2 regions of the Sporosarcina sp. So3-204 genome follow, and region 2 is predicted to be linked to the other one. Evidence: predicted binding sites of a transcription regulator. Region 2 holds the regulator's gene; the other holds the start of a gene.
What was found. Region 2 encodes LexA, which represses DNA repair genes until DNA is damaged. Its sites were predicted from a motif close to CGAACATATGTTCG; they were not measured.
Positions count from the first base shown of each region.

Region 1: a site for LexA is predicted at 4,030-4,043, ahead of AC3RV6_RS03110 (YhjD family protein). Genes of this name have one in related genera too.

Region 1 is NZ_CM176485.1:653,596-666,156, reverse strand. Features, by position in the region: gene hemE (uroporphyrinogen decarboxylase) at 1-440, opposite strand, end outside; gene AC3RV6_RS03125 (antibiotic biosynthesis monooxygenase family protein) at 642-1,160, shown strand; gene AC3RV6_RS03120 (amidohydrolase) at 1,265-2,428, shown strand; gene AC3RV6_RS03115 (competence protein ComK) at 3,145-3,654, shown strand; gene AC3RV6_RS03110 (YhjD family protein) at 3,651-4,010, opposite strand; gene AC3RV6_RS03105 (nuclear transport factor 2 family protein) at 4,135-4,695, opposite strand; gene AC3RV6_RS03100 (response regulator transcription factor) at 4,766-5,440, opposite strand; gene AC3RV6_RS03095 (sensor histidine kinase) at 5,467-6,624, opposite strand; gene AC3RV6_RS03090 (YigZ family protein) at 6,772-7,404, shown strand; gene AC3RV6_RS03085 (LCP family protein) at 7,558-8,619, shown strand; gene AC3RV6_RS03080 (glycosyltransferase family 4 protein) at 8,907-9,950, opposite strand; gene secA2 (accessory Sec system translocase SecA2) at 10,215-12,561, shown strand, end outside.
Region 2 is NZ_CM176485.1:1,101,761-1,114,321, reverse strand. Features, by position in the region: gene AC3RV6_RS05335 (YneF family protein) at 394-642, opposite strand; gene sirA (sporulation inhibitor of replication protein SirA) at 832-1,278, opposite strand; gene tkt (transketolase) at 1,486-3,489, opposite strand; gene AC3RV6_RS05320 (DUF896 domain-containing protein) at 3,587-3,820, opposite strand; gene AC3RV6_RS05315 (YneB family resolvase-like protein) at 3,887-4,546, opposite strand; gene yneA (cell division suppressor protein YneA) at 4,543-4,860, opposite strand; gene lexA (transcriptional repressor LexA) at 5,069-5,689, shown strand; gene AC3RV6_RS05300 (methionine gamma-lyase family protein) at 5,746-7,002, opposite strand; gene hfq (RNA chaperone Hfq) at 7,428-7,652, opposite strand; gene miaA (tRNA (adenosine(37)-N6)-dimethylallyltransferase MiaA) at 7,673-8,644, opposite strand; gene AC3RV6_RS05285 (alpha/beta fold hydrolase) at 8,641-9,546, opposite strand; gene AC3RV6_RS05280 (glycerol-3-phosphate dehydrogenase/oxidase) at 9,548-11,194, opposite strand; gene glpK (glycerol kinase GlpK) at 11,212-12,561, opposite strand, start outside.

The DNA of each region.
Region 1 (12,561 bases), 450 kb from region 2:
GTAAACGGTGCGCCCGCGAAACCAATTAACGGTACATTCAATTGTTCTTTTGTTAAAATCTTAATCGTCTCAAGAACGAATGGAATATCATCTTCTGGGGAAATTTCTCCGAGATTATGTACGTCTTGTACAGTACGGATTGGATTGCTAATAACTGGCCCAACACCAGCTTTGATTTTCACATCGATACCTATTGCAGGTAGTGGTGTTACAATATCTTTATATAAAATAGCAGCGTCAACATTGTATTGATCGACAGGGAGTTTCGTTACATATGCGCATAATTCAGGTTGATGTGTAATTTGTTCGAGTGAATACTTTTCTTTAATTTTCATGTATTCAGGCTGCGAACGACCTGCTTGTCTCATATACCATGCTGGTGTGTATTCAATTTTTTCACCGCGGGCCGCTCGTAATAAAATATCGTTAAACTTAGTCATAAACGCCATTCCCACTTTCGTTTTATATTTAAATAAATATTTGTTTATCCGTTATAATAGTAGACGTTTCACCATGCATTGTATAGATGAACGCTTCATTTGTCATATAATTGTGCCACACGCGTGCCACAGTTTCGTCAAGGTTTGTTTTAAAGTGGGAAATGAGGGAAAATATAAAGTGAGAAAAGGAGTGATTGAAAAATGAATATCTATTTAACTTCAGGAACAATATATTTTATGGATATTGTTAAAAATCGTTATCCAAATGAAATGATGGTTGTTATGCAAGGTGCTGGAAATTCTGTTTTATTACACGAGACAGAAGGCAAAACCGTTTTTCAAACGCCGCGTAGTTATGAGGTCATTAGTTCCTCTGGTGATTTAGAAGACAAAGGATTCTTCGTTTTTAATAATATATCTGTGACGGATGAAGGACGTCCTGTTTTTGAACATCGCTTCCAAAACCGTGCAGGTGCAATTGAAAACGAACCAGGATTTGTCGCATTTCGTCTTCTTCGCCCACTTGATTCAGATACGTATATCGTTATGACACAGTGGACAAAGTCGATGTTTTTTGATGCTTGGAAAAATTCAGCTGCCTATTCAGAAGCACACGAGAAAAGAGATAGCCGTGTTGGTACGGATAAAACTTCCCATATCTTTTCAAGCGCACCTTATGTAACAACATTCCATGTAAAAGAAGAAAATAACGATAAGTAATCTTGAAAAGTTATCGAATCAATAATTCTTGGAGCGTTGCTTGAACGTATTTTCATTGTTATAATTAACTTTATTGATTTTTTATTTTGAAAAGGGGTAATTATATGAAAGAAAAATTATTCGAGAAACTTACAAATTCTTACGAAGATATGGTCGTTATGCGTCGCTACCTTCATATGAATCCAGAGTTATCTTTCCAAGAAGAAAAAACAGCAAAATATATACTCGACTTTTACGCTGACCTTGGCGTTGAAGTTCGCTCAAATGTTGGTGGTAATGGTGTCGTTGCACGCGTAAAAGGCGGAAGACCTGGTAAAACTGTTGCACTCCGCGCTGATTTCGATGCACTACCTATTCAAGATGAAAAAGATGTACCTTACAAATCTACTGTCGCTGGTGTTATGCATGCTTGTGGACATGATGGCCATACAGCTACGCTTCTTCAACTTGCTAAAGCCATCCATGAAATGCATGAAGATCTTGCAGGTGAATATGTATTTATTCATCAACACGCGGAAGAGTTTGCACCTGGTGGAGCGAAACCTATGATCGAGGACGGCTGTCTAGACGGAGTCGATGTTATTTTTGGGACGCATTTATGGTCATTAACTGATTTTGGAACGGTTGAATACTTGGCTGGCCCTGTAATGGCGGCTGCTGATAGATTCGATATTCTCGTAAGAGGTGCGGGTGGACACGGGGCTGCACCACATCAAACCAAAGATGCCGTTGCTATCGGCGCACAGCTTGTTGTGAATCTTCAACAGCTTGTCTCACGCCGCGTCAATCCAATTGATTCAGCGGTCTTATCAGTTGGTTCATTCGTTGCAGAAAATGCGTTTAATATTATTGCAGATACAGCGAAACTTGGCGGTACAGTGCGTACGTTTAATCCCGAAATTCGAGATTTAATGGAACGCGAGATGCAGCGAGTTATTGATGGAACAGCACTTGCAAATGACTGTGTCATTGACTTTGATTATGTTCGCGGCTATCCTGCGGTCGTCAATCATGCAGCTGAAACTGAGTTCTTTAAAACAGTTGCTGAAACCGTATTAGACAAAGAATTAGTCGTTGAATCAACGCCACAAATGGGCGGAGAAGACTTTGCTTATTATCTTGAAAAAGTACCTGGTACATTCTTCTTTACTGGTGCAAGGCCTGCAAATGCATTTCCACATCATCATCCTAAATTCGACTTTGATGAAAATGCAATGCTTGTCGCAGCAAAACTTCTCGGTGCAGCAGCGATTGATTATCAAAACTAATTTTTTCCATTAGACCCTTCAAAGTGAAGGGTCTTTTTTTTATTATAAAAACTGGTTCTTTATCAAATGACGTTAGTGAAGTGTTTTCAGTCGACTGTGACTGGATAAAATAAGTTGAAATAAATGGTCCTTAATCACCGTAGATTTCAATCCTATCGCCATTACGCTTCTAAAGCAGGATCATACTGCATTAGCGTGTGGTGATTTTTAATTTATTTTAACAGGTTTTGGCTCAATTAATTTCAACTTAAAATGAATGAGAATCCGCTTGTTTTCTATTTATATTGAACGTATATAGCCTACACTTTTAGCTAATTGGCGTGCAGAGCGGCGATTTCGGCGGGAGTTTTGGACGAATGAAAGTTCAATTTGTCCGGAGTACAGGTGAGACCCCGCAGGCGCGCGGTTTTCGCGACGAGGAGGAGGGAAAGATTGAACTGCATCTTTCCGCACTTATCCGCGCGCCGCTCGGAACGGAAATTAGCGGGGGGTAGGATTCTTTGGGTCAATATCTTCAAAAAATGACGTTAGTGAATTTCCATCCTCTTCACCTGTTTTACAGAGAAGGGGGTTTTCTTTACCAACGTCATTTATTGTACAACCAAAAAACTGAATACCTAATTTTAAAAATAGTTAATATTAACTATTTTCTATTTACATTATTCAAATGTTCTTATATAATGAATATTACAAATATAATGAAAGTAGTGATTTTATTGAATCCAAAAAGTCAAAACGCTGCGTATATTATTTCTTTCGACACATTCGTACTACAACCGGTTCTGAAAGAAAATAAGATGATGACGAGAATCATCGAAAAGAACCGAGTGCTATCTCTCCCTAGAAAGCCATTTCATATCGTAAACAAGTCCTGTACCTATTATGGAAACTCTTTTAAGACAGCTACAAACAGTTCCAAGTATATTCTTCATAAACGACATAAACTGCCCTTTATCATAGCAAATGATGGTGGTATACCACTTATTTTTCTACCTACAATGTCTGCTACATCGGAGCAGAATATATGGATTGCTTTACATGCGATTGAAAACTTTAAAGGTAATAATATGGGATGTACAATCTATTTAACGAATGGTTATTCCATAGATGTCAACATTTCCTTATCAACAATACAACGGCAATATTCATTAGCTCATTTGTTGAGAATAAACTTCCTAAAAAAACAACAGCAATTAATAGGTTCAACAAATTTTATTAATAACTAATTACGTGTCGTTGAAAAGTATACCGTTAGTAGTTCCTCTGTTCTATTTCGCAAACGAACATTTAAATACCGGCGATGATCTTCATAGCCACCATAAATAAATGCATACTCAGTAAAGGTGTCATCCGTTTTCCCACGAATAACTTTCATATTATTACGTTGCAAATAAATAGTTGTTTCTTTCAATTCTTTTTGCACCGATTGCACCACCTCATCTACGATTTGTACATAAGGTCTTTTTAACTTGAAGGAGCCATTTTCAAATACCTTTCGATCACGTTCCAAAACAATCAGTATCATCGGTAAATAAATCTTATTCTCAAAGTAAGGCAATGCCTCTTTTGGTATTAACGGCAATTTTTCTCATCCGCCTTCCCGAACACTAGTTCTTACTTTATTATATGTTTAATTACCGAAAATATCAACCGATATGGAAATAAATAAAACCTTCTAGCGATAAAATGCTAGAAGGTTTTATAAATTATTCTGGATTCCCTATATAGCTCAGTGACGCCACTTTCCACACATCTTCTTCTTTCACAAACACAGTCACTTGACGTCCAGAAGAAATTGTTTCTTCCCCAGAAGCGAGTAATTTTGATGTCGTTGTTACTTCAGAAAACACTTGTGCTTCTGTTGCAGAATACTTTGTAATCGTTACATTAGATACTTCTTTTACGACAGTATATTCACTGAAAATTTTCTCCATAAATGCTTGCTCTTCTTCAATATCAAAACTTTTTTCAGATAAGGTTGCCAGATAAGCATCCATGTCTTGGTCGTTGGAAGTTTCAACATACCGATTAAGCGCTTTGACAAGTTGATCCTTTTCCTTAGCGGGCACACCCGAAGCTTCTTCGATTGTACCACCGTCTACGGTAAAGCCGATTCCTTTATCCTCAACACCGTGGTCTATCGCGCCGTATTCATTTGTAGCTTCTCCGTCATTTGTGGAGCCACTTTCCCCTGTTTCTTTATCACTACTACAAGCACCAAGCACAAGCATAGCACTTAAAGTAATCGCAATTGGCAACTTCTTCATGTCTTACCTCCTGAATAATTAAGAGAGCCAATCCAAACGGAAGGCCCTCTTTTCTTTATTAATCAACTACTTATTTAACTTCGACCCAGCCATTTTTTATTGCAGAGACAACTGCTTGTGTTCGGTCATTAACAGCCATTTTCTGCAGGATGCTGGATACATGGTTTTTCACAGTTTTTTCAGAAATAAATAGCGTTTCTCCGATTGTCCGGTTACTTTGTCCATCTGTTAATAGCTGAAGCACTTCACATTCGCGCTTAGTTAGTAAATGATATGGACGACGAATATCGTTTTGTTGGAAAGCACCTTTATGTTCCCGTTCGCTTAATCTACGGAATTCTGTAACTAAATTACGTGTTACTTTCGGATGAAGGTAAGAACCACCCTCTGCAACTACTTTTATTGCCTGTATAATTGACTCGGCATCCATCTCTTTTAACATATAACCAAGTGCACCTGTTTTTAATGCATGTGTCACATAAGATTCATCATCGTGAATCGACAAAATAATTACTTTCGCTTCTGGATGCTCTTTAAGTAGCAATTCAGTTGCATCGACACCGTTCATACGTGGCATATTGATGTCCATCAGAATAACATCTGGCTTATTTTCTTCATAAAGTGATACGACCTCACTACCATCATCGCCTTCTGCAACTACTTCAAAAGAGTTCTCAAAATCAAGAATTCGTTTTACACCTTCACGGAATAATTGGTGATCATCTACTATTACTATTTTTATCATTGTCATTTTTCTTCCTCCTAAAGGAATTAGCCTTTAATTGTACCGCTTTCAAATGGAATACGGAACAAAATAGTCGTTCCGTTACCCGGAGCTGAATTTATTTTCATTGTACCTTTTAGTAAAACTATTCTTTCACGCATCCCGATAAGACCAAATGATTTATCTCTCACTTCATTCTTATCGAACCCTTTTCCATTATCTTTAATCACTATATTTATTATATCGTTAAGCCACTCAATCTTCACCCAAATGTCCTTGGGTTCACCATGTTTTATTGCATTGGACACAGATTCCTGTACAAGTCGAAACACCGCTACTTCGATATTAGTATGAAAGCGTTGTTCTTGTCCACTATTTTGAAAGTGAATATATATTTCTTTTTCAAAATCTGTAATTTTTGATAAGTACTTTTTCAATGTAGGAATTAAGCCTAGGTCATCTAAAGCCATTGGACGCAAATCGTAAATAATTCGTCTCACTTCTAAAAGCGCATCTTTAACTGTCACTTTTAGATCAGCTAACTCAACCATAGCATGTTCTGCACCTTTTTCAGTATACGTTTTTTCAATTAATTCAGATCTGATCAACACATTCGCAAGCATTTGTGCAGGTCCATCATGAATATCACGGGAGAGTCTTTTACGTTCTTCTTCTTGTGCTTCAATAATTCGGATTGCGAAATCTTGCTTATGCTTTGCCGTTTCAAGCGCTTCACCAATATTTTTCAAGTCTGATGTTAAATAATTGCTAACAGTCGCCACTTGATTAACAAGTTGATCTGCTCGCTCAATCGTATCTAGAAGTTCAACAAGACGTCTATCTAGTTCATCCCTACGTTGGCGCAGCTGTTTTTCTTCCATTCGATTGATTGACAGTTTCACCAATAACTTATTAGCTACTTCATATGTTTCCCTTACTTGATTTTCAGAATAATTTCCAAAGTTTTTAGAAACATCAGCTAGACGTTTACGTGAATAGCCGGTTAACTTCTCAATAGCGTCACCTTCGGTAATTAACCTCAAGATCTCAGCTTTTATGATTTCCAACTCACTCTTCATCTTATCAAAGCTTTTGCGACTTTGTTCACTGATAATGAAGATATCATTCTTTGATTGATCCATCGTGCGTATAATAGTATGAAAAATCGTATCCAAGGCTTTTATGTCAACTTCACTGTTAACCAATTTCTTCCCTCCAGCCCAAAACTTAAAATTTCTTTATTATGTAGAATGTAAGTGGTATGACATATTCAATTACACACTTACTTCATTATATCATTAGACAGCCCGATTCGTGTTAAGATTGTATTACAAAGTAGTGGAGGTGTTACTATGAGAATTGATTATCGCACCGTGAAAGACTACGGAGAGAGTGAATTCGTTATTCAAAAGTCACGATTTATTACGTACATTAAACGAGTAGAAACCGAACTAGAAGCGCTTGACTTCATTAATGAAATAAAAAAATTACATCATACAGCAAATCATAATTGTTCTGCATATATGATTGGAGAACATGATAATATTCAAAAAGCAAATGATGATGGTGAGCCATCCGGAACCGCTGGGGTCCCTATGCTTGAAGTGTTAAAGCGACAAGAATTGAAAGACACAGCTGTCGTCGTAACACGCTACTTCGGTGGCATTAAGCTTGGCAGCGGCGGACTCATTCGTGCATACGGGCGCGCTACTTCAGAAGGAATTTCCGCAACTGGAGTTGTTATAAGGAAATGCCATTTTCTGATGAAAGTATCTGTTGATTATACATGGCTTGGCAAAGTTGAGAATGAAGTTAGACAGTCTGTTTACCCACTCAAAGAAATTACATACGCTGAAGATGTCGAGCTATATTTATATATACCCATTTCACAGGATCTTAATTTTAAAGAATGGATGATTGATATGACTAGTGGACAAGCAAAAATCGCCATCGTTAATCATGCTTTCTTAGAATTCGACGCTTGATATATTTTACGAAACACAAAATAAAGGGTATAATATAATAGACTGTAAAATTGTGCGCAACAAAAGGGTTTAAGCCCATAGCGACATAATTTTTTTCGTTTTTATAAATCAGTTATGAGTGAATTTATATACTGAGGTCGGAGGAAATAATAGATGAAAAGAACAGATTATAAAAAAAGTAAAAAACAAAAGTCTGGAAAAAGACTAGTTATAAAAATAGCGCTCCTCGTAACCTTATCTGCCTTCCTAGTCGTCGTTGCTTACGCAGTTAATCTACAACAAAAAGCTGCCAATGCTGCTGATCGTGCCTATGAAGAAATTGAAAACAGAACCAAATCTGATTTACGCGCTGAAGTGGTTGAACCTATTCGTGACAACGTCTCTATTCTATTTCTAGGCGTAGATGAAAGTGAAAAAAGAAAAGAAGGCGGACATGGCCGCTCTGATGCACTACTCGTTGCAACACTAAATAATAAAGATAAAACGGTAAAACTCATTAGCATCCCCCGTGATTCGTATGTTTATATTCCCGACAGAGGTCGCGAAGACAAAATTACGCATGCACATGCTTTCGGTGGTGTAAACGGAACAATTGAAACAGTAGAAGGAATGCTTGATATACCAATCGATTATTATGTGAAAATGAATTTTAATGCTTTCATTGACGTTGTTGATGCATTTGGCGGAATTGATCTCGATGTTAATATTCCAAAAGAAATCCTCGAGTTAGATGAAAATGACAAACGCACAATTCAGTTAACGCCTGGTAAACAACATCTTGACGGTAAACATGCATTAGCACTTTCAAGAACTCGTAAAATCGATAGTGACGTTGAACGCGGAAAACGTCAACAAGATGTTTTGCAAGCAATATTAAAGCAAGCAACTTCTGTTAAGTCCATCACAAAATACGGTGATGTCATCGACGCTGTTGGCGATAATATGAAAACAAACATGACTTACAATGAAATGAAATCGTTTATTGAATATATCAAAGGCGGTATGCCTGATGTCAAAGCAATTACATTGGACGGTTCTGATGATATGTCCACAGGAACCTACTATTATATGCTCGACCAAAACAAACTCGATTTTGTGAAAGAAGAAATCCAAGTGCATCTCGGTCTTAAACAAAAATCCACTAAACTAACTGATAGCGAAACTACACCATCTAAATCAAATGAATCAGCAGTTCAAGATGATTACAATAACTAGCTAAGAAGAACGTGAATATTAAGGGTGTTGTGTATTTTACACATCACCCTTTTTTGTCGTTTATTTAACGCCAATTATTAACACGCATAACAGATAGGACTTCAGCAATAACGAAGTCCCCCTTTGGGTAAACGCCAGCCGTGAACGGGTTCGGCTACATAGATGTTAACTTCAGGATGATTGCTCTTCAAATCATCTTTAGAGATGATTGCATTTCAAATCATCTTACTACAACAATATAAAAAGTCTAGACATTCTCAAAATGAGAGCTGCCTAGACTTTTTATTTTACTTTCCAATTAATCGAACAAGATTTAAAATCGGACGGTAGTTAGCACCTGCGAGACCAATAAGCTCGACAAACACTTCAATCGCAACCAGCATGACAATAAGAAGTAAAACTGATCCCCATACAGTCGCTTGTGAAAACAATATAGCAGCTAAGCCAAACAAAGCCGCAATACCATAGATAATTAACACGGTCTGCTTATGTGAAAAACCAGTATTTAATAAACAATGATGTAAATGTGATTTGTCTGGCGCCATGATCTTTTGTTTCATTCGAATACGTCGAATAATTGCGAAAAACGTATCAGAAATCGGAACTCCGAGCATAATAACCGGGATAATTAACGCAATAACAGCTACGTTTTTAAATCCTAATAACGCAAGTACTGAAATCATATAACCTAGAAATAGTGATCCTGTATCACCCATGAATATTTTCGCTGGATGAAAATTAAAGAATAAAAACCCTAGTGAACTTGCGGCAAGTATCGCAGCAGTCGCCATAACGAACGGGTCACCCATAATAATCGCCATAATAGAAAGTGCTATAAGCGCAATTGATGAAACACCAGCTGCAAGACCATCTAATCCATCGATTAGGTTAATCGCATTCGTGATTCCAATAATCCAAATAATGGTAATAGGAATACTAAGATAACCAAACTCCAACTGACCACCAAAAGGTAAGTTAATAAACTCAATTTGTAATCCGCCCCAATAAATGACAACAAGTGCAGCTGCAAGTTGACCAGCCATTTTCACCTTAGCCGATATTTCAATCATATCGTCAAGGAAACCAATCAAAATAATAATACAAGCGCCGACTAGAATACCACCAGCATGTTCATCTACAGGACGTAATAAAACATATCCAATTAAAAAAGCACCAAATATAGCAAGGCCACCAATACGGGGCATTAAAGTCGTATGGACTTTCCGATTATTCGGGCGATCAACTGCTCCGATACGGATAGCAAATTTTTGGACAAGCGGAGTCAGCAAAATTGATGCTACAAACGCTACCGCAATTGCAATGTATAACATGTCCTTCCTCCCTAAAATTAACTAATTATTTTCATCTACCTTCTATAATTATACCACGTGAATTTAAAGAAAGCACCTTTTGGTACGATCTGAAATCTTCTGCTACGTGGTTCTAATCTTAAAGTATTCATTCTCCCAAATTTCTTACTATCCATTCTACTTATTTCCTAACAAAGAAATGCCCTTGTAGTAGTTATTTAACATGATTTTTGATAAAATGAAAGTGAGTCCTATATTATGGACTGATAAAAGGAGCGTTTATGTATGTTATCAATTTTCAAGCGTTCGAACAAAACGAGCGAGCGCCAATTAAAAAAATACCGAAAAGTTGTCGACCAAATTAATAAATTAGAAGTAACCTATGAAAGTATGACTGACCTACAATTACAAGAGATGACGAATACACTGAAGGAACGGTTGCAGAAAGGTGAAAAAATTCAATCGGTTATTCCCGATGCTTTTGCCGTTGTGCGAGAAGCGTCCAAACGTGTTCTTGGCATGCGTCCCTTTGATGTGCAGTTAATTGGTGGTCTCGTTTTAACAGAAAGTAACATTGCGGAAATGCCAACAGGCGAAGGTAAGACACTTGTCGCTTCTCTTCCTTCCTATATTAAAGCACTTGAAGGAAAAGGTGTTCATGTAATTACAGTAAACGACTATTTAGCGAAGCGTGACTTTGATCAAATCGGACAAGTTCACCGTTTTCTAGGACTTACTGTCGGTCTAAATATACCGATGATGCAAGGAGAAGAAAAAAAAGCAGCCTATAATGCTGACATTACTTACGGTGTTGGTACTGAATTCGGGTTCGATTACTTACGTGATAATATGGCGCAACAGCCACACGACAAAGTACAACGTCCATATCATTTTGCAATTATAGATGAAGTAGATAGTGTTCTCATTGATGAAGCTAAGACCCCATTAATTGTTGCAGGTAAAATGGCAGCAGACGAGGACCTCCATAATATAGCAGCTCGACTTGCCCAGCGTTTCATAGAAGGTGAAGATTATGATTTTGATGATGAGACAAAGGCAACTTCCCTAACAGATACTGGCATCGAAAAAATCGAACGCGCTTTTGGCATTGATAACTTGTATGAATTAGATCATCAAACACTTTATCATTATGTAATTCAGGCGGTGCGTGCATTAGTCATATTCAAGCGCGATGTCGATTACATTATAAAAGATGAAAAAATTGAACTTGTTGATATGTTTACAGGAAGAATTTTGGAAGGTCGAACGCTTTCAGACGGACTCCATCAGGCTATAGAAGCGAAAGAAAAACTTCCTATAACTGAAGAAAATAAAGCTCAGGCACAAATTACAATTCAAAACTATTTCCGCATGTACCCAAAACTTTGCGGGATGACAGGTACTGCGAAAACTGAAGAAAAGGAATTCCGTGAGATTTATGGCATGGACGTCATTCAAATTCCTACAAACAATCCGTTGCAACGAATCGATGCTTCAGATCGCGTATACGTAACAATAGAAGGTAAATATAATGCGATGGCAAAAGAAGTTGCCGCGCGTCATAAAAAAGGACAACCTGTTCTTGTTGGAACAACTTCAATTTTACAATCTGAAGAAGTCGTTAAATACTTGGATAAACATAAATTAAAATACAATTTACTAAATGCCAAAAGCGTTTTGCAAGAAGTGCAGTTAATTTCTGAAGCTGGACAGCATGGTGAAATTACCGTCGCAACAAATATGGCAGGACGTGGTACGGATATCGTTTTAGGTGAAGGTGTTGCCCAAAATGGCGGACTTTTTGTTTTAGGCACAGAGAAACACGAAAGCCGACGTGTCGATAACCAATTACGCGGGCGTTCCGGCCGTCAAGGAGATCCTGGCGAAAGTCAATTTTTCCTTTCTATAGAAGATGATATGTTAAAGCGATTTTCCAAAGAGGAAATTGAAAAGTTCAATAAAAAAATAACTGCTGATGATAATGGTCTTGTTCTTAACGCAGACGTTCACGAATTAACAGAACGCACGCAACGCATTGTTGAAGGTGCTCATTACTCAATGCGTGAATACAATTTAAAACTTGATGATGTGATAAACGACCAAAGAAAAGTAATCTATACTTTGCGAGATAATGTACTTGAAGGTGAAGATATACTAAAACAATTAAAATCAATGCTTGATGAAACAGTAGATTTTGCGGTTCACGAGAACTGCCCTGAAAACGAGAGTGCTGATCACTGGAATTTCGAACGAATTGAAGAGACGATGAACTCACTTCTGCTTGAATCTGTTACACTACCTAGATCACTTGAAAAGCCATCTGATATTATGAAGGTACTTGAAAAACCGCTAACTGAATTGCTTGCTTATATTGATACTTTCGTAGATAATGAACAAATTCTACGAATGATTCCACATGCTATGCTTTCCCATATTGATGCAACTTGGGTAAAGCACCTAGAAGTCATGACACGCCTAAAAGAAGGTATTGGTCTAAGATCATATTCACAAGAGGATCCAATGCGGATTTATCAGCGAGAAGGTCTTGAAATTTTCGCTCGACATTACCAACAGTTACGTCGCAATATCGCTTCTGAAATTATTGCGTTCATGAAGTCTATTAAAGAACACC
Region 2 (12,561 bases):
TTATTGACCTAATACCTTAATAAAAACCATAAACCACACGAAGTTTGCGCGCAATTAAATTATATTTGAGTTAAATAAAGATATGCCATCAATTTGAAAAAGATTATTACACTTACAAGAGAATAAAAGATAAAGTCTACTTTTTGTATACCAAGACTCCAAGAAAGTAATGTAATTTTTTTTCAGTAGTCTGCTTTACAGTGATACGTGTATTCTTCTAATGCGCACTTTATGGACAACAAAAAGAGTCGCTTTTTCCATTTGAGTTTCCTCGAATAGAAAAAGCGACTCTTAAATTACCTTAAAAATCAGATGAAGGCTTACCCAACTAAGACCTGCTAAATGAAAGCTTTAGTTGAAAAATTCAAGCGAACGATTAAAAAACCCGTTAAATCAACGTTTCTCTTTACCTTTTACTTTAGGTTTTTCACTAACATTATTCATTTGTTTCATCATTTGGTTAATCTTCTTTTGTGAAGGTTTTTGTCCCATTTGCATCATCATCATTCTTAACATTTCTTCATTAATTGGCGGGTTGTCTTTCAAATACTTCATCATATATCGACGTGCAATGAAAAATCCGAGGGCCACACCAGCAAATAGCGCAACAACTATTAATACGATCCACCATACAGGTGTCATACGCCATACCTCCTTCACTTCAGTAATTCTAAATAACGTTCCATGAGATATTATACAACAGAGTGTAAGTGAATAGCAAACAACCTTTTACAAAACATGACACAACAAACCAAGATCTATGTATAAATAACAAAATAAAGAAACAATATACATGAAAGTTGTATTTTCATGTACAATGTTTCTCCTCTTTCAATATACTACTTCATTTCTAATTTTCTGATCTGAATATTTTATAGGTTTCAGCCATCCCCACTCGCCGTCTTGTTCCATCACTGCAAAAAAACGATTACCGACTTCAGACAAGGCTACGAAAAGATCCAGATCCAACATGCGGGATCCACGGCAATAAACGGTCATCGAATAAGGTGAAAGAGTGATAAGAATCGAGCCTTTAACAGGGTGCGTAAGCCTGAATTCCTCACCCTCACATTCGACTGTAGTAAATACTTTTCCTAAATTCATAATGATTGCTTCATTAATAGCTTGTCTTTCGATTATGTCACATAAGTATTGGACTTCACGTAAATCCTCAGTTCGATAACAATTTTCTTTTAATAAATCATAAAATAATTTCTCGCGGCCAATAACGAACGGTTCGTATGCTTTTTTCACTTTGTATATCCCGTAAGATCGCACAATCGCCACCCCCTCTAGATAATAGTTTACACGTTCTCTATTGAAAAGACTGTCACACTACGGAGTTTCCGACCACTACTTTTGTCGTAAACAGGCGATAACGACAAAAGGTTTGTTTATTCTAATTATAAAACACAACAAGGAAAATAAAAAGCTGTTCCTTCGCCGGTTAAATTCTGGCTCTTGGAACAGCTTTAATAATTCTAGTTAATTAAGAATTGATTTTACAATTTTTATGACGTTTTCTTCTGTAAAGCCATACTTTTCAATGACTGTACCACCTGGAGCACTTGCACCGAATGTATCAATCGCAAGAACCGCACCTTCATCTCCAACATATTTATGCCAACCAAGTGAAGCACCCATTTCAATTCCAACACGTTTCTTCACATTCTTTGGTAAAACACTATCTTTATATGACGCATCTTGTTTTTCGAATAAATCCCAAGACGGCATAGAAACGACAGAAACGTCGATGCCTTCGTCTTTTAAGAGTTGCTGCGCGCGGTAAGCAAGGCTCACTTCAGAACCAGTAGCAATTAATATTGCATCTGCTTGTTCTTTACCTGCTGGTGAAACAATATACGCACCTTTTTTAACGCCTTCCATTGCGAGTTCAGCTGTTTTAGGAAGTACAGTTAAGTTTTGACGCGACAAGACAAGTGTTGTCGGCGTGTTCGTAGATGATACAGCGATATTCCATGCTGCTGCAGTTTCATTCGCATCTGCAGGACGTATGACAGAAAGTCCTGGCATTGCACGTAGGGATGCAATCTGTTCGACAGGTTCATGTGTCGCACCATCTTCACCGACAGCTACACTATCGTGTGTGAAGACATACGTGACTGGTAATCCCATAATTGCAGATAGACGAATCGCAGGGCGAACATAATCACTAAATACGAAGAACGTCGCTCCAAATGTATGCACACCACCGTGAAGTGTCATACCATTTAGTGCAGTTCCCATTGCAAATTCACGAACCCCAAACCAAATATTGCGTCCTGAATAATCTGTCGGTAAGAAGTCGCCAGAACTTTTAATAGTCGTATTGTTTGAACAAGCCAAATCAGCACTACCTCCAAAAATTGACGGTAAAGATTTCGCTATTGCATTGATTGTTTCACTTGAAGCAGAACGAGTTGCAAGTGATGTACCGGCTTCATAAGTCGGTAAAGACTTTTCAAAATCAGCAGGTAACTTACGATCAATAGCATCTTTCAACTGCGTTGCTAACTCAGAATGTGAAGCTTTGTATTTCTCAAAAAGCTCATTCCACGCCTGTTCTTTTTGCACACCTAACGTTTCAGCTGCGTCATTGAATGCCTCATATACTTCATCAGGCACATAGAAATCTTCTTCAAATGTCCATTTGTAATAGTCTTTTGTTAACTTCATTTCATCCTCACCAAGTGGTGCCCCGTGAGCTCCAGATGTACCTGATTTGTTTGGAGAACCATAACCAATGACCGTTTTAACCTCAATCATAGTTGGTCCACCTGTATTATTTTTTGCAGTCGCGATTGCTTTTGAAACTGCATCTAAGTCATTACCATCTTCAACACGGATATAATTCCAGCCGTATGACTCAAAACGTTTTTTTATATTTTCTGAAAACGACATATTTAAATCGCCATCTAATGAAATATCATTGCTGTCATACAAAACAATAAGTTTGTTTAATTGTAAATGGCCAGCTAATGAAATAGCTTCAGCAGCTACACCTTCCATTAAATCGCCGTCACCACATAGCGCAAAGGTATGGTGATCTACGATGTCAAATTCCGGCTTATTATAAGTCGCAGCGAGATGTTCTTCAGCCATAGCCATACCCACAGCCATACCGATTCCTTGTCCAAGTGGACCAGTTGTAGCCTCGACACCGGCCGTATGACCATATTCAGGATGTCCAGGTGTTAAAGAACCCCATTGTCTAAAATTTTTAATTTCTTCCATTGGAAGGCCATACCCACCTAGATGAAGTAGGCTGTATAAAAGCATTGAACCATGTCCCGCTGACAAAACAAAACGGTCCCTGTTGAACCACTGCGGATTTGATGGGTTATGGTGCATATGCTTTGTCCAAAGTGTATATGCCATTGGCGCTGCTCCCATTGGTAATCCTGGGTGACCAGAGTTCGCTTTTTCGATTGCATCAATTGAAAGTGTACGTATTGTAGTGATTGCAAGTTGATCAATATTTTGGGTCATTTAAATGAACTTCCCTTCGCTTAACTATCTATTTTTATACACTTTCTAGTTTAGACAAATTTTGCTCGAATTACAATTAATTCGGGCAAACGAATGCCTAGTTTAATGGATTTTGTTTTTGTGCACGCTTTACCTTTTCAGGCGTTACATCTGTGCCATCAGGATCAATCACTGTTACATTTTCAATCGTTTCACGCATTGATGATCGAAATGCGACAAGGTATTCCTGGCGTAATTTTGTTTGTTCTTTTGCTTCTTCAATAGAAAGGCCAGTCGATTTCGATCTTTTAGATAGTTCATTTATTCTTTCAAGTTTTTCTTTAGATAACATTTTCTCTCCACCTATCCATATATATATACTTAAAACGTATACAAAAAAAGCAGGAAGCGCAACGATTTAGCTTTCCTGCTCTAATTCATATTCTTTATATCTACGGTGGATGGTAGCTTTACTGACGTCATGGCCAAGTCCCTTTAACACACTCGTAATCTCATCATATGTAAGTCCTTTTTCTCTTAGGGATACAATTTCACTAATAGGCACTTCTATTCGTTCCCGACCTTCTGCACTCCCTATATTCCTCAAATTTTGATGGGGTTTATAACCGTCTCTTACTGCCCGTTTCATACCCCGTTTAATCTTGGCATTATGAAGTTTCCTTTGATATTCCTCAACAATTGCAAGTATCTCAAGAAGCATCGTGTCCATTTCATTTAAAGGTATTTCACCGTTATCTGCATGAGAATAAATCTCTGTTGCAGTTTTTGAAAGTAAGTGCAAAACAGCCATTCTTGCATTCCCACGACCAAGTCTTGTTTCATCTTGAATTAAGACAGCATCAATATTTTCATCACGTACAAACTCCAATAAATCAAGAAGCCCATCCCTTTCGATGTCGAAACCACTATGCTTATCGCTAAATACCTCTATATTATTGAAACCTAGATTAGTAGCCAAATGTTTAAGTTCTTCCTCTTGTCGCATTAAAGACATTTCCTGCGTTTGTTTTTCAGTACTCACTCTGCAATATATTACGCTTCTTTTCACATCGTTCATTGCCCTTCACTAGCAATCTCAGTTCGATTAATACTGCTGCTATTCACTTTTGTACCTTTAGGTAGAAGTAACTCCTCACCAATTCTAATATTTGCTGAAGCCAAATCGTTAATTTTAATCGTTTCCGCAATCCATTTATCAGTCGGAATTTGTTTTTCATATTGATTTGAGAAAGACCAAAGCGTGTCCCCTTCAGAAACAATTACTTTTTCATAATCTATATCACTCTTTATCTTATATGTTCCAATAAACGTTAAAAGTACGCACAACATAATAACAGAAAGTATATAAAAATTATTTTTAATTAATTGCAATTTAATTCCCCCTTGACCAATTTAGAATGCATGTTCGGAATGCATGTTCTTATAATAAGATATTTCGAGTTTAATGTCAACGACTTAATTAGAACTAATGTTTGTTTTTTTAGTTTACCGCTGATATACTTAACATAATAAATAAAACGTATATTGAGTAGAATCTTTTACTCTTGGCGTAAAAAAACTATTTTAAGAGGTGAAGCAGATGTCAAAAATTTCAAAAAGGCAAGAAGACATTTTAGAATTTATTAAAGCAGAAGTTAAGAAAAAAGGATACCCACCTTCCGTGAGAGAAATCGGTACAGCAGTCGGTTTAGCTTCCAGCTCCACTGTCCATGGCCATTTAGCTAGATTGGAAAGTAAAGGCTACATAAGAAGAGACCCTACGAAACCTCGTGCAATTGAAATCCTTGATCCAAATGGACTTGATGCATTTATTCCTGGCGTTATTAATGTTCCACTCATCGGAAAAGTTACTGCAGGTCTACCTATTACAGCAATTGAGAATATTGAAGAATATTTCCCACTACCTGAATCATTCGGTTCACCTGAAGATAATCTTTTTGTCCTTGAAATTGTTGGAAACAGTATGATTGAAGCAGGAATTCTTAATGGTGACCATGTCGTTGTGAAACAACAAAATACAGCACAAAATGGTGAAATCGTCGTTGCAATGACAGATGAAGATGAAGCTACTGTTAAACGATTCTTTAAAGAAAAAGATTATTATCGTTTACAACCAGAAAATGCAACAATGGATCCAATTATTGTTGATAGCGTGTCCATTCTTGGCAAAGTAGTCGGCGTTTATCGTTTGATTCATTAAATTATATGCAAAAGGAGCTACTCTCATTCGTTAGAAGAGTAGCTCCTTTTTATATTTTACATTAATTTTTTACTGACAAGCTTTTCCACTGATGCCATAACTGCCGCTTTAACATGTTCGTATGTTAATCCGCCTTGTATATACGCAGTATAGGGCGCTCTAATTGGACCATCAGCTGTAAGTTCTATGCTGGAACCTTGGATGAAAGTTCCAGCTGCCATAATTACATCATCGGTATAACCTGGCATATACGCAGGCTCAGGTGCATAGTGGGCGTTAATTGGAGAATTTTCTTGTATAGTCTGACAGAAAGCAATCATTTGCTCAGCATTTGAAAAAGATACCGATTGGATTAAGTCCGTTCGTTTCTCAGAATAATGAGGAGTCGTGTTTAAATCATAACTATCAAGCAATGCTGCCGTAAACAGAGCACCTTTTACCGCCTGACTAACAACATGTGGCGCGAGAAAAAAACCTTGATACATTTCTAACAATGTATCTAGCGACGCACCAGCTTCTGCACCAATCCCCGGAGACGTCATTCGATACCCGCATTGTTCGACGAGGTCTTTCCGTCCTGCGATATAACCACCTGTTCTCACAAGTCCGCCGCCTGGATTTTTAATTAAAGAACCCGCCATTAAATCAGCACCAACTTCTGTCGGTTCCTTCTCTTCAACAAATTCCCCGTAGCAATTATCAACAAAGACCATGAGCTCAGGATTAATCGCCTTCACTCTTTGTATCATTTCACTAATTTCATCTACCATAAAGGATCGGCGCTCAGAATAGCCTTTCGAGCGTTGTATACCAATCATTTTCGTTCTCTCATGAATATTCTTTTCAACTTCCTCAAAATCAACCGAACCATCCTTATTCAAATCAATATGTTTATACGTGATGCCGTAATCAAGAAGAGAACCAGTATCTTTACCATTACCCGTGACAATAGAATCTAACGTGTCATATGGCTTTCCAGTAATATATAATAATTCGTCTCCCGGACGAAGAATGCCGAACAAACTTATCGAAATTGCATGTGTTCCAGAGATGATTTGATTACGTACTAAACAACTTTCCGCTCCGAACGTATCGGCATAGACGCGTTCTAAAACATCACGCCCTTCATCATCATATCCATACCCAGTCGATCCAGATAAATGGAAATCACTCACTTTGTTATTTTTGAATGCAGCAAGCACTTTCTTTTGATTATAAAATGCTATTTTACTAACAGCTTTGAAATAAGGAATAAGCTTTTCTTCAATACCTTCAGTTCTCTCAAGCAATACATCTTCTTTATTTACTAACATAATCTAACATTCCTCTTTCTCTTCATATTCACCTTACTATTTTATCAGTATGTAGCTAAAATATTGTATAAGATTTCTTATTTATTGTGTCGATTTCATATATACTTATTTTCACCAAATATCTGAATAATAAAAAAGCAATCTACATTGTTCTTTGATTTTAATGAAGTCTCAGTTGTTTGGAGCGGAAGGCGGCGACTCCTACGGGATTAGCGTGCCAGGTGAGACCCTGGACAGAGCGAAGCGAAGGAAGCGGCTCACCGCACGCCCCGTGGAAAGCGTCCGCCTGTAGCGGAAATTAACAGTGTTAATTCCAATTCAAATTAACTTTGATCTGACATTAATACTCCTTGTTATGAAATTGACTCATTACTAAAAAATAAAAACAGAACAGGAAAATTCACCCTGTTCTGAATTATAATTACTTATTCCCCTAAGTCCATTGAAACCGACTTAGAAGGTACATAAGTCGAGATCGCATGCTTATAAATAAGTTGCTGTTTTCCATCAGTTTCAAGAAGCACAGTATAATTATCATACGATTTAATTAGACCCTTCAATTGAAAACCATTCATTAAAAACACAGTTACAATGATATTATCTTTACGTAATGAGTTCAAAAAAACATCTTGCATTTTCCCCTGCTTCATAAATAATTCCTCCTGTTGTCTTAACGTATTTCTTCGCTCGTATTAACTGTTATTCGACTTGAATTACCTGAATCCTTCATTATTAACAAAACTTTATCTAGAATGTTATTTATCCCATTATCAGTATCGAACCAATTGATGTCAAATTTATTTTTGAAGTACGTCATTTGCCGTTTTGCATAGTTACGCGTATTCTTTTTAATTAACTCAATTGTAAGCTCTAAAGAAATTGAACCTTCTATATATTGTTGAAGTTCTCTATAACCTATCGCTTGAACTGATTGCACATTTCGAACATTGTTCTTCCATAACAGTTCAACCTCGTCTAAAAAGCCATTAGCCATCATGTTATCAACACGCTGATTAATACGAGTATATAAGATTTCCCTGTCTGATTCCAGACCAATTAAGAGATGGTTATATAATGGTCTATGGCCAATTCCTTCTTCATGATCTTCTTTTGTTTTCCCCGTCACTTCAATAATTTCAAGTGCACGGACAATACGCCGATGATTATTTGGATGAATCTTTTCAGCACCTATAGGATCCGCTTTGACAAGCTTTTCATATAAAATGTCAGCACCTTTTTCCTCTAGTTCAAGCTCGAGCCGGGCTCTAACCGCCAAATCTGACGCTTGTTCAGTAAACCGAAAGTCATATAAAACGGACTGCACATAGAGCCCCGTCCCACCGGCGATAATCGGTATTTTACCCCGTTCTTGAATGCTTTTTATACATTTACGTACTTCAGTCTGGTATTCAGCAACTGAAAATAATTCATGTGGCTCCTTAATATCAAATAGGTGATGGGGTACCCCGCACATTTCTTCTGGCGTAATTTTAGCTGTTCCAATATTAAGCCCTTTGTATACTTGCATTGCATCACCATTAATCACTTCACCGTCAATCTTTTTGGCTAGCGCGACACTTAATGCAGTCTTTCCTGATGCAGTCGGACCAACAATGGCAATTACTTCTGGATACGAACTCATTTCTTTTCAATCCAATCTGTAATTGATTCAAATACATGTAGTCGATTCTTTTCATTAAGCATCTCATGCCTTCCGCCTTCAAACAGCATGATAGTAACATCTTCTATTCCAGCACCATCAAATTGCCCAGCAACACTCATGACACCTTTTCCGTAGTCACCAACCGGGTCTTCGCTACCAGAAAACAGATAAATTGGTAAGTCTTTAGGAACTTTATTTATTTCTGTTTTCGAATTTATTTTCCCTAGACCTTCGAATAAATCCGCAAAAAATTGTGTTGAAGGAACAAAGCCACAAGTGGGATCATTTATATACTCTTCCACAATGTCAGTATCTGTTGTTAACCAATCTAAAGATGTATTTGGATTGTCTATCATTTTATTAAAACCACCGAAGACGAGTTTATTTAAAAGATAGTCAGGTTTATCGGTTCCTCTTATTTTACCTGAAATATTAGCTAATGCTTGAGCTGCATATCGGGTTATACCAGGATCTCCACCCGTTCCTGAAAATATTGCCAAATCTACTTCCTTACCGAATAACTGAATGTATCTCCGGCCAATAAACGACCCCATACTATGTCCGAATAGGATAAATCGAGTTAAAGGATTTTCTTCGCGCATTGTAGTTATGATTTCATAAGCGTCTTGTACAACTCTTTCAAAACCATTTTCTACTGCAAAATAACCTAGTTTCCCGTTCAATTCAGCAGTTTTTCCGTGCCCTCGATGGTCATGTCCTGAAACAATATATCCGCTATTAACGAGATAGGCAACAAACTCATCATACCGTTTAATATGCTCGGACATTCCGTGCATTAGATGTATATGGCCTACCGGTTCTACATCAGGAAGGCATTTAAAAGCATAGACAGAAAATCCATCACTCATTTTAAGTGTCATTTCATTCAATCGCATGCACCTTCACTTTCGCATCACTTATATGTCTATCTAGTTCTTCAGCATATATATTTTTTTCAAGCTCACTATATGATAAAAGTTGCGTCATATAACTTAACACGGCTTGTTTATACTCTTCAACCACGTCAATTGAAAAATATAGTTTTCCAGTTCGACGTATAAAAAAATCTGAAGGTGTCATAACCATTTCATGATGGATTGAATAAAGAATTTCAGCCCTCATGGAAAGTGGTAAACTTCCCTCTTCATTCTTAATTAAATGCGCAAAAGTAAATAGCGTATCTACATTTTTACCATAAAAAGAGGCCAGTCGTTTACTCTCTTCTTTCGTCAGTCCATAAAGCATACCCTCATTTGATTTACTGTTAACAAATGACTTAAACTCTTCGACATCCTTAAAGTCTCCTCCAGATAATGTCATATGCTCTGTAACACAAGGTCCAATTGACTTGTTATTACTATTTTTCAAAATTAAGTTGACAATGTTTTCAGCCATTTTACGATATCCTGTCAATTTACCGCCTGCAATCGTAATTAGACCGCTATCTGCTACCCATATTTCATCTTTTCGCGAAATTTCAGAAGGATCTTTGCCTTCTTCGTTAATGAGTGGACGAATGCCTGCCCAAGTCGATTCAATATGCCTTCTTCTAACATTTGTTTTCGGAAACATATGATCAATCGTTTCAAGTAAGTATTTAATATCTTCTTCAGTTGCAGTTGGATTTATTCGGTCACCAATATAGTTCGTGTCCGTTGTACCAATATACGCTTTTTGTCCTCGTGGAATAGCGAATATCATCCGACCATCCAATGCATCAAAATAAATCGCCTGTCTGAGCGGGAAGACCGAACGATCAATTACAATATGAACACCTTTAGTTAACGTTAAACTCTTAAGATTAGAGATTTCATCTTTTTCACGAACATCATCAACCCAAGGTCCCGTTGCATTTATTATCGTTTCAGCATGCATATTTAATAACTCTCCAGTTAACATATCCGTTACGCCAACACCGATGATTTTCCCTTGATCATATATAAAGTTTTCAGCTTTCATATAATTAAGGCATAAAGCGCCTTTTTCAACAGCTTTTTTCATTGTTTCAATTGTTAATCGAGCGTCATCAGTGCGGTATTCAACGTATAAGCCTGCTCCTAAAAGACCCTCTTTTTTTAATAACGGCTCTATCTCAAGTGCTTCTTCAGCGCTTAACATTTCACGTCTTTCTTTTTTATCCACACCTGCAAGGAAATCATAAGCAAACAAACCGATTGAAGTAGAATACTTGCCGTAAGTTCCACCTTTATGAATTGGTAGAAGCATACGTTCAGGTTCAGTAACATGCATCGCATTTTTATAGACAATTTCACGTTCGTGTCCTGTTTCAGCAACAATTTTCACTTCAAGTTGTTTTAAATAGCGCAAGCCGCCGTGAACAAGTTTTGTCGAGCGACTTGAAGTGCCGGCTGCAAAGTCTTGCATATCGACAAGTGCTACTGACAAACCTCTTGTAACAGCATCTAAAGCAATGCCGGCACCCGTAATTCCTCCTCCAATGACGAGGACATCGAATTTATAATTTCCCATAAACTGTTTGATTTTAGGTCTTTTAATAGCTGATAACATTCGTCTCACCCTCTCCCTTAAAGTTTGAAGACTCGTGCTGCTTCTACTGCTTTTTTCCATCCTTTATAAAGACGGTCTCTTTCTTCTACGTCCATTAATGGAGAATAAGTCTTTTCCTTCGTCCATAATGACTCTACTTCTTCAAGCGACGTCCAAAATCCTGTTGCCAGACCTGCTAAATAGGCAGCACCCAAAGCTGTCGTTTCCTGATACTTTGATAGTTCCACATCCGCTTGCAGAAGATCACTTTGGAATTGCATTAGAAAATGATTTACTACTGCACCCCCGTCAACACGTAAAATTCCGATTTCCATATTCGAATCTGATTCCATTGTGAGTAATACATCCTTTGATTGATAAGCGAGTGATTCAACAGTAGCGCGGATAAAATGTTCTTTCTCTGTGCCCCGTGTCAATCCAAACACAGCGCCCCTTGCCTCTGAATCCCAATAAGGTGTACCAAGACCAACAAAAGCAGGCACTACATAAACACCCTCTGATGACACAGTACGACTCATATACTTTTCCGTATCACTTGCCTTAGATATCATCCGCAACCCGTCACGCAGCCACTGGATGGCAGAGCCGGCAACAAAAACACTTCCTTCAAGCGCGTATGTAACCCGTCCGTCTATTCCCCAAGCAATTGTTGTCAATAAGCCATTTTCAGACCGAATAAGTTCTTCACCTGTATTCAGTAGCGTGAAGCAACCCGTACCATATGTGTTTTTAGCCATACCTCTGTGGAAGCATGCTTGGCCAAATAAGGCACATTGTTGATCACCAGCGGCTCCTGCAATTGGCACTTCAACGCCGAAAAAAACGTTTGAACTCGTATTTGTGTATACTTCTGATGAAGGACGAACTTCAGGAAGCATCGACTGTGGAATAGTGAGTAATTCACATAATTGTTCATCCCACTTTAAGTCTTCGATATTAAAAAGCATTGTTCTAGATGCATTTGAGTAATCCGTTACATGAACAGCACCATCTGACAATTTCCAGATGAGAAACGAATCAATCGTACCAAACAACAACTCTTCGGATTCCGCAAGTTCCCTTGCTCCCTCTACATGATCCAAAATCCATTTCAATTTTGTGCCAGAAAAGTAAGGGTCTAATTTAAGTCCTGTTTTTTGTTGAATTACCTCTTCATGGCCGGCTTCTCTTAAGTCATCCACAATTTCCTGCGTCTGTCTTGATTGCCAAACAATTGCGTTATATATCGGTTGACCCGTCTTTTTATTCCAAACGACGGTCGTTTCTCTTTGATTTGTAATACCAATACCCGCGATTTGCTCGGGTTGCTTGCCACTTTCTGTCAAAACAGATGCAATGACCGCCAACACAGACCCCCATATCTCACT